Regions from separate parts of the Massilia paldalensis genome, predicted to be linked through region 3. Evidence: predicted binding sites of a transcription regulator. Region 3 holds the regulator's gene; each other region holds the start of a gene.
What was found. Region 3 encodes sigma-54, which starts transcription at its own class of promoters, with help from an activator protein. Its sites were predicted from a motif close to TGGCANGNAANCTGCTTT; they were not measured.

Region 1: the regulator sigma-54 is predicted to act here: its motif matches at 1,981-1,998, upstream of ACI1V7_RS03890 (PEP-CTERM sorting domain-containing protein).
Region 2: the regulator sigma-54 is predicted to act here: its motif matches at 2,031-2,048, upstream of ACI1V7_RS09715 (PEP-CTERM sorting domain-containing protein).

What each region holds. Positions count from the first base shown of each region.
Region 1 is NZ_JBJCIU010000001.1:850,479-853,664, forward strand. Features, by position in the region: gene clpB (ATP-dependent chaperone ClpB) at 1-726, shown strand, start outside; gene ACI1V7_RS03885 (VOC family protein) at 946-1,362, shown strand; gene ACI1V7_RS03890 (PEP-CTERM sorting domain-containing protein) at 1,336-1,800, opposite strand; gene aceA (isocitrate lyase) at 2,252-3,186, shown strand, end outside.
Region 2 is NZ_JBJCIU010000001.1:2,218,942-2,222,127, forward strand. Features, by position in the region: gene ACI1V7_RS09705 (hypothetical protein) at 60-635, opposite strand; gene ACI1V7_RS09710 (thymidine kinase) at 684-1,235, opposite strand; gene ACI1V7_RS09715 (PEP-CTERM sorting domain-containing protein) at 1,335-1,937, opposite strand; gene ACI1V7_RS09720 (penicillin acylase family protein) at 2,120-3,186, opposite strand, start outside.
Region 3 is NZ_JBJCIU010000003.1:833,733-836,918, reverse strand. Features, by position in the region: gene ACI1V7_RS18465 (enoyl-CoA hydratase/isomerase family protein) at 1-36, opposite strand, end outside; gene hpf (ribosome hibernation-promoting factor, HPF/YfiA family) at 181-543, opposite strand; gene ACI1V7_RS18455 (RNA polymerase factor sigma-54) at 662-2,146, opposite strand; gene lptB (LPS export ABC transporter ATP-binding protein) at 2,149-2,943, opposite strand; gene lptA (lipopolysaccharide transport periplasmic protein LptA) at 2,943-3,186, opposite strand, start outside.

The DNA of each region.
Region 1 (3,186 bases), on a different contig from region 3:
ACGGAGGAATCCATGATCCGGATCGACATGAGCGAGTTCATGGAGAAGCATTCCGTGGCCCGCCTGATCGGCGCCCCGCCGGGCTATGTCGGCTACGAGGAGGGCGGCTACCTGACCGAAGCCGTGCGCCGCAAGCCGTACAGCGTGATCCTGCTCGACGAGATCGAGAAGGCGCACCCGGACGTGTTCAACGTGCTGCTGCAGGTGCTGGACGATGGCCGCATGACGGATGGCCAGGGCCGCACGGTGGACTTCAAGAACACCGTGATCGTGATGACCTCGAACCTGGGTTCGCACAAGATCCAGTCGATGGACAGCGACGAGCCGGAAGTCGTGAAACTGGCCGTGATGGCCGAGGTGCGCGGCCACTTCCGCCCCGAGTTCATCAACCGGATCGACGAGATCGTCGTGTTCCATGCGCTCGACGAGAAGAACATCGGCTCGATCGCCAAGATCCAGTTGCGCGCCCTCGAGCAGCGCCTGGAGAAGATGGAGATGCACCTGGCCCTGTCCGACGCCGCGCTGCAGAAGATCGCGGAAGCGGGCTTCGATCCGGTGTACGGCGCGCGTCCGCTCAAGCGCGCGATCCAGCAGCAGATCGAGAATCCGCTGTCGAAGGAAATCCTGGCGGGCCACTTCGGGCCCAAGGATACGATCCGCATCGATGTGCGGGGTGGACAGCTGGTGTTCGAGAAGGAAGCCGGCCTGGTCGACCTGATGAAGTGATGCCGTCGACGTCGTCCCTGCGCAGGCAGGGGCGACGTTTTTTCTTGCATCGGCAAGATGATCTGTTTAAGATCGATCCCGCTGTGATTCGACAGCCGTAAGCGTTTACGTCAACCAACGCCCATTGGACCATGCCGCACGTGCGGGCGAGTCCGGGGCGCTTGCGTTTCCGATCCGCTTGCATCGTGTGACATGCTCCATCCCCTACCGGAGCAATCAATGTCTTCCATCAATCACACGATGAAATTCAACCACATCAGTTTTCCTTCCCTCGACGTCGCGGCGACGGCGGGCTTCTTCGAACGCCACTTGGGCTGCAGCGTCACGCCCTTCGATACCAGCGCCGTCGTCAAGCGCCACGACGTCGACATCGTGATCGAGGATGCCACGGGCCACGCCGTCGATTGGCCGCACAATTTTCACATCGGCTTCGAACTGCCGACCGTGGGCGACGTCGCGCGCCTGCACGAGGAATTCAAGGAAGCGGGGGTGAGGATGAGGACGGGGCTGGTCAAGGCGGTGCGCGGCTCGCGTTTCTTTTGCGAGATTCCAGGCGGCGTGCTGGTCGAGATCAATACACGCGAGGACGCGGCCGCGCCGTACCGCGCATCATTTGGACTGGCGCCGGCGGCGTGACATCCTGGCGCCGATGCCGAGCAAGCCCAGGCCGCCGCACAGCAGCGAATAGGTCTGCGGTTCCGGCACGGAGCCGATGCCGGCCGGCTTGCCGTCGACGCCCGCGCGCACCGGCGCGGCAGCCGGGGAGGGCGTCGCCGCGGCGCGCGTGTCGGCGGCGGCGACCATGTCGGACGTGCCGGTCGCACCGGGTTCGATGCACGGCCCGTCCGTGCAGGCATCCGGGGCAGCGCCGGCCTGCGCGAGCAGGAGCTCGCCGGGCGCCGGCACCAGCGCGTCGGTGAATGCCGTGCCGCGGGCGGCGGCCGGCGCAATGGTGTCGCCTTCGGTGGCTTCTTGATCGGTTGCGGCCAGCGCACCGGTGCCGGCCGTTATCAGCATGGCCAGCAGTACTGCTTTCAGTCCCGCATTGCTCGTCATATGGGGCGGATGGCTCATGGGAATCTCCTGAACGGATGGGTCCGGCCCCTCGCGTCCTGCGAGCGGGCCGGATTTCAAACGGATGAGTCATGCGTGCTCAGCCTAAGGGGCTTTGCTGCACTGCTTCTGTTAAATGGCTAACACAGCATTCGTAACAGTCGTGTTACATGCGCTTGCCACTCCTTCGGCCATCGCCGCAACGCAGCATGCCTGCAAGGCACGTTTTTTCATATCGTGAAAAGCCCTTCGCAGATGTGAAAAGCACTTCCAGAGTCCTCTTGACTGTTTTCCCGGTTGAAGAAACTTGATGCCGCATCATGGAATGATGGCAGTAAGTGGTTGATTTTAAAAAGTATAAAAATACTCCTTTGTCTTATATAAGAGTGTGGTGCGCTGCCGCGAAACGCCTAAGATGTTCTCAACAGCCGCTTTTTACTCACACCCTTTCCACCATCATCGGGAGAACACCATGGCAACTCGTGAACAGCAAATCGCCGCCCTGCAGCAAGCATGGAACAATGAGCCGCGCTGGCAGGGCGTGGTCCGCAACTACAAGGCCGAGGACGTCGTGCGGCTGCGCGGTTCGGTCCAGATCGAACACACGCTGGCGCGCCGCGGCGCCGAAAAATTGTGGGACCTGGTCAACAACGAGCCTTATGTGAATGCACTGGGCGCGCTGACGGGCAACCAGGCCATGCAGCAGGTGAAGGCAGGGCTGAAGGCCATCTACCTGTCGGGCTGGCAGGTAGCGGGCGACGCCAACCTGGCCGGCGAAATGTATCCGGACCAGTCGCTGTATCCGGCCAACTCCGTGCCCATGGTCGTCAAGCGCATCAACAATACCTTCCAGCGCGCGGACCAGATCCAGTGGTCGGAAGGCAAGGACGACATCGACTACTTCGCCCCGATCGTGGCCGACGCGGAAGCGGGCTTCGGCGGCGTGCTGAACGCCTACGAGCTGATGAAGTCCATGATCGAGGCGGGTGCGGCCGGCGTCCACTTCGAGGACCAGCTGGCCTCCGTCAAGAAATGCGGCCACATGGGCGGCAAGGTGCTGGTGCCGACGCGCGAAGCCGTCGAGAAGCTGACGGCGGCGCGCCTGGCGGCCGACGTGATGGGCACGCCGACCCTGGTGATCGCCCGTACCGATGCGGAGGCGGCCGACCTGTTGACCTCGGACGTCGATCCCAACGACCAGCCGTTCTGCACGGGCGAGCGCACCGTGGAGGGCTTCTTCCGCGTCAAGCCGGGCGTCGAGCAGGCGATCTCGCGCGGCCTCGCATATGCGCCGTATGCCGACCTCGTGTGGTGCGAGACGGGCAAGCCGGACCTGGCCTTCGCCAAGCGTTTCGCCGAGGCGATCCACGCCAAATTCCCGGGCAAGATGCTGGCCTATAACTGCTC
Region 2 (3,186 bases), on a different contig from region 3:
ACGTAGAGTCGGCCTGCACGTTTGTTCAGCGGCGCTTAAGCGGGGCGTAAGTCGGTGTTTCAGGCTTTTACAAATCGAAACAGACCCGGCGGCAGCCAGTACAGGACGCCGGCGACGGGGACGGCCAGCAGGTAGGGCCAGCTGCGCAGCGACAGTTTCCAGTCCACGGGCGACGGCCAGAACGACAGGAACTGCGGCGCCAGCACGAGGGTCAGCGCCAGGTCGACGGGACCGAAGTGCCAGGTGCCCCGCGTGCGCCACCAGGCCACCGTGATGGGTACCAGCAGTACCAGGAACGGCGCCAGCGCGGCGGGCGCCGCGTTGTACCAGCGCAGGTTGGCGAAGGTGACCGAACCCAGCTCCCAGGTCCGGCCCGTGCGGCGCGGCACGATCGAGAAATTGGTCGGTTCGGCGCCCAGCAGCAGCCCGACCGAGAAATGCGCGAGTTCGTGGCACAGCGTGCCGACGGCGCTGAAGACGAAGAACAGCGGATGCGCGGCCGTCACGATCCACAGCAGGAAGGCCAGCGCCAGCGAGGGCGTGAGGTACAGCGCCATCTCCACCAGGCTGCATGCCCAGGCGGACAAGTGCGCCGGACAGCCTTGCAGCAGGCCGGTCAGCATGGCCTGCAACATGCTAGGCAACGCGCCATGCGACATCGTCCAGCCCCGGCGGTCCGCACGTCAGCCCGTGTAGAAGCAGCGGCCGCAGGCCTGGCGGTAGCTTTCGTTGCCGCCGATGCTGACCTGCTCGCCTTCGCGGATGCGCCGGCCTTCCGTGTCGACACGGATGTTCATCGTCGCCTTCTTGCCGCAGGTGCAGATGTTCTTGATTTCCTCGATGTCGTCGGCCAGGGCCAGCAGGTAGGCCGAACCGGGGAAAGGCTCGCCGCGGAAATCGCTGCGCAAGCCGTAGCAGATGACGGGCACGCCGCGCACCTGGGCCAGCTGGTGCAATTGCTGTACCTGCGTGGTGGTCAGGAACTGGGCTTCATCGACCAGCACGCATGCCACCTCGGGCGCACTGGCCAGGAAGTCGGTGTCACGGTCGAACACGGCGGTCTGGCGGTTCGGCCCCAGGCGCGACGTGATCTTGCCCACGCCGTAGCGGTCGTCGATGGCGGCCGTGTACAGCTGCACCTTCTGGCCCTGTTCTTCGTAGTTGTGGGCCACCTGGAGCAGCGATGTCGACTTGCCGGCGTTCATCGCCGAATACCTGAAATAGAGTTTTGCCACGGCCCTGCCCTGCGAGAAAAATTGCAAAATTATAGCAAGCAGGACGGAGCCGGCGCCAGCGCCAGCGACGCCTCCCTTCGTCGATGGCGCCGGCAAACATCAGCGGCGGCGACGCGCTGCCACGCCCAGCAGGCCGACGCCGGCCAGCAGCATGCCGTAGGTCGCCGGTTCCGGCACGGCCAGCACGACGTTGTTGGCGGTCGGCCAGTACAGGCCGCCGTCACCGGCCACCGTGACCGACGTCAGCGCCGTATCGGACACGAAGCCCAGGAAGGTGCTGGTGGTCGTGCCGTTGAGCGCGTAGTCCAGCGTGCTGCCGTCGGCGGCCGCCAGCACGAGGTTGCCGATGACATACTGGCCCGAGATGTTGGAAGTGAAGAAATTGCCGCCAAAGGCATTCACGCCGCCCGTGAAATTCTGGAACACGATGGGCGTATAGGCGTTCTCGTTGGACAGCCAGTAGTCGCCGCCCGTCCCGCCCGCGCCCCACAGGCCGTCCGGCGAATACGCCTGGTAGCCGTAGGTGCCGGCGGTGCGGTCCAGCGTGGTGGCGTAGGGCACGACGCGCAGGTCGTCGAAGGTGTCATAGCCCGGCGCCGACACGGCGCTCAGGAAAGCGGCCTGGCTCGTGTAGACGGTGATGGCGGCTTGCGCACCCGAGCCGGCGCACAGCAGTGCAGCGGCGAGGCAAAGCGGTTTCATGGTTTTCAGCACGATTCGCTCCTGTTGGAAGGTCACGGTTGCAAATAAACGAGGAACCCGGATGGGCCGATCCCAGTTAATCCGAACTGCATGAATGTTGCAATCGTGCCAAGCGCATTTTGAGCTCGCTTTGCGCTACGTATAAGTGCGCGCATTCCGCCTAAGGCTGCTTTTACCGACCCTTATTCTCCAGGATGGTATTTTCGCTCAAGATATTTCTCGATATCTTCCTTGTAGAAGAGGACGTCCTTGAACTCGCCCCGGCTGTACATCTCGGCCTGGTCGGCAAAGTGCGGCGAGCGCGGATCGCTGCTCTGCCCGCCGGCGAGGATGCTCTTGGCGCGCACGCGCGGGCCGAATTCCACGGCGGCCACGAAGCTGTTGCCGCGGTCGCCGTAGATCCGCTTCGTGGTCTGCTTGGCGACCATGCCGAAGGACGCCAGCGAACCCCAGTTGGCGGAGGTGAAGGCGACCGGCCAGCTCGGCTTGGCGTCGTCGTAGCGCTGCTGGACGTCGCCACTGGCGCGCTGGAAGCGGTTGATCTCGCCCCAGGGCGTCTTCCAGCTGCCGAAGTCGGCCTGCAGCTTGTCGGAGGCACGGGCCAGCGCGTCGAGGCGTTCCTGCGGGCTCAGGCTCGTCTGGATGAAGTCGACCACCGGCACCCGCTTCGCGCGCGCGCGCTCCGCCGCCGCCTTGACCATGTCCTGGCCCCAGTACACGGCCAGCGAGGTCGGCACCGAATCGAGGGCGAAGCGCAGGTCCCAGGCGCGCAGCGCCGCGACCTGCGCGGCCAGGCGGCCCTTGAGCGCGTCGCCGGCCGGCAGCGCGTCCCAGTCGCGCACGACGGCCGGCACCAGCGGCTCGAAGGCCGTCAGGTAGCTGTCGTAGGATTTGGCGATCAGGCCGTCCAGCGTGAGATCCTTCGTGCCCTGCAGCACGCGTTCGGCGTGGATGCCGCGTGCGTTCTGCGGCAGCGACCACATATAGGCAGGATATGTCGAGCAATCCGGATTGCTGGCACCGAAGCCCGTGCACGGCCAGTTGTTGGTATTGGAGATGTAGCCGCTGGCCGGGTTGAACAGCGTGATCGTTTCCTTGATCTCGTGCAGGCCCTTCCACTCGGTGGCGGGATCGCTGCCGTCCACGGGGCGGGTCCAGTCGAAGCGGGGATCGCGGCGCGGGATGAAGTTGCCGTGGAAATAGGCGATATTGCCGTCCGCATCCGCGTACACGGTATTGTTCGAGGAAT
Region 3 (3,186 bases):
GCCATTGGCGACGCGGGTCAGTACGTATTCGGTCATGTGTCTCGTTATTCGACTAATCAGACCCTTATTCTAGCGGCAGGGTGGACGGCTTGCCGCCCGCCCTGCGCGCCACGCCATGCGCGCGCCCGTCAAAGCAAAAAGGGCGCCGATGCGCCCTTTGTTCACGTTGCCGTTATGGAATCAAGCCGTGGCCGGCTCGGCGTCGTCGCCCGCGTCGGGCAGGCGTTTCGGTGACGTGTGCGTGAAGTCCTGCATCATCTGCTTGTACTTCAAGACCTGGCGGTCGAGCCGGTCCATCAACATGTCGATCGCGGCATACAAGTCGTGCGCGGCACTGGCGACATGGAGGATCTTGCCGGCGACGCGCAAGTTGATCTCCGCCTTCTGGCGTTTGGCCTTCTCGGTGAGGTTGTCGATGCAGAGGATGACGTGGGTATCGATCACTTGATCGAAATGGCGGGTAATGCGTTCGAGCTTGTTCTGTACGTACTCTCGGATGGCCGGGGTAACATCGAGGTGATGTCCGCTGATGGTGAGATTCATACACACTCCTTTGAAGAGGCGCTGCCACAACCACGCGCGCATCCGCGCTTCATGCGCAGGTGGCAACGTTTTGACACGAACTGGCCGCAAGGACTCGTCCAACGACGACAAGTACTTGCTACAAGGATTTGCGGAGGCTGACGGGCGGGATCTTCAAGGCTTCTCGGTACTTGGCGACGGTGCGCCGCGCGATGACCATTCCCTGCTCCCCCAACATGTCCGCGATCTTGCTGTCGGATAAAGGGTTCTTGGGGTCTTCTGCTCCTGTGAGTTGCACGATGAGAGCCCGGATTGCCGTCGAGGATGCTTCTCCTCCCGCCTCGGTGGCAACATGGCTCCCGAAGAAATACTTCAACTCGAACATGCCGTGCGGGGTCAGCATGTATTTCTGAGTTGTGACTCGAGAAATTGTGCTCTCGTGTAGACCTAGTGTATCAGCTATCTCGCGCAAAACAAGGGGCCGCATGGCAACGGCGCCATGGGAGAAAAAATTGCGCTGGCGCTCGACGATGGCCTGGGCCACGCGCAGGATCGTGTCGAAGCGCTGGCGCATGTTCTTGATGAGCCACTTCGCTTCCTGCAGCTGCGCATTCAGTTGCGTCTCGGACTTGCCGCCCTTGAGGGCCTGCGCATACAGGCTGTTCACGCGCAGGCGCGGCATGACCTCGGGATTCAATTGCACGCTCCAGCCATCCTTGGCGCGGCGCACGATCACGTCCGGCACGACGAAGTCGGAGACGTCCGATGCGAACGCGGCGCCCGGATGCGGGTTGCACTGGCGGATCACGCTCTGCGCCTCGCGCAGGTCTTCGTCGTCGCAGTCGAGCGCCTTCTTGAGCTTGTTGAATTCGCGCTGGGCGAACCAGGTCAGGTATTTTTCGACGATGGTCAGCGCCATGCGGCGCGTCACCAGGGGCACGTTCGGCATGCGCCGGATCTGCAGCGCCAGGCACTCGGCCGCGCTGCGCGCGCCCACGCCGGCAGGCTCCAGGCTCTGCACGAGGGAGAGCGCCGTGCGCAGCTCGTCGAAATCGATCTCCAGCTCTTCCGGCAGGCGCGCGTGGATGTCGTCCAGCGATTCTTCCAGGTAGCCGTTGTCGTCCAGCGCATCGACCACCAGCTCGACCAGCGCGCAGTCGCGCGGCGCGCAGCACGACAGGCGCACCTGCTCCATCAGGTGCTCGCGCAGCGTGACGGGACTGGCTTCCAGCTGCGGGCGGCCATCCTCGTCGTCGGCGCCGCTGCCGCTGTTGCCGCTGCGGCCCTCGCCCCAGTCGGCATCGCCGTCGCCGCCGTGCGCATCGTCGCTGCCGCCGCCCTCGCCTTCACCTTCGCTGCCGGCGGCCTTGTTTTCCTCGCCGCTGCCCTGCTGCGCGGGGGCCTCGGCCGGCGCCGGCGCGCTGTTGATGGCGCCGTCGGCCAGCAGGCGCACGGAACGGTCGAGCGGATCGTCGAGCCGTTCCAGCAGCGGGTTGTCGCTCAGGACCTGCTCGATCTCCTGGTGCAGCTCCAGCGTGGACAACTGCAGCAGGCGGATCGATTGCTGCAGCTGCGGCGTGAGCGCAAGGTGCTGTGAAGTCTTGAGTTGCAGCGTCTGTTTCATACCTACATTCGGAAGTGTTCACCCAGATAGACGCGGCGTACGGATTCGTTGGCGATGATGTCGTCGGGGCGGCCGGATGCGAGCACTGCGCCCTGGTTGATGATGTAGGCGCGGTCGCAGATGCCGAGCGTCTCGCGCACGTTGTGGTCGGTGATCAGCACGCCGATCCCGCGCTCCTTCAGGAAGCGCACGATGCGCTGGATCTCGATCACGGCGATCGGGTCGACGCCGGCGAACGGCTCGTCCAGCAGCACGAAGCGCGGGTTGGTCGCCAGCGCGCGCGCGATCTCCACGCGGCGGCGCTCGCCGCCGGACAGCGACAGCGCCGGGCTCTCGCGCAGCTTCTCGATCTGCAGCTCGCTCAGCAGCTCGTCGAGGCGCTCGGCGATGCGCTGCTTGCTCAGCGCCTTGCCGTTCTCGCGCTGCAGTTCCAGCACGGCGCGGATGTTTTCCTCGACCGTCAGCTTGCGGAACACCGACGCTTCCTGCGGCAGGTACGACAGGCCCAGCAGCGCGCGGCGGTGGATCGGCAGGCTCGAGACGTCGTCGCCGTTGATGTCGATGGTGCCGGCATCGGACGGCACCAGGCCCACGATCATGTAGAACGAGGTCGTCTTGCCCGCGCCGTTGGGCCCCAGCAGGCCGACCACTTCGCCGCAGGCGACCTGCAGCGACACGTCGCGCACGACGAGGCGCTTGCCGTAGCTCTTCTGCAGGCCCTTGACGACGAGGGTGCTGCCGCCGGCGCCGGTACTGCTATTGCCGGCGACGGCCGCGTTTTCCGTGCTCGTCTCCATCACTTCTTCTCCGTGGCCGGGACATTCGCCGCGGGCGCTGCGGCCGGCGTGGCGGCGGCGGGCGCCGCGGCTGCCTGGTTACGGCGCGGCGCCAGCGTGATGCTGCCGCGGCCCTTGCCCTGCACGTCGGCGCCGCTCGGATCGTTGCGGCCCACCAGCACTTCCCTGCGGCTGTCGTACGAGATGAACGGGCTATCCATTTCCTGCGTGACCTTCTTGCCTTCGAGCTGGCGGATCTCGGCC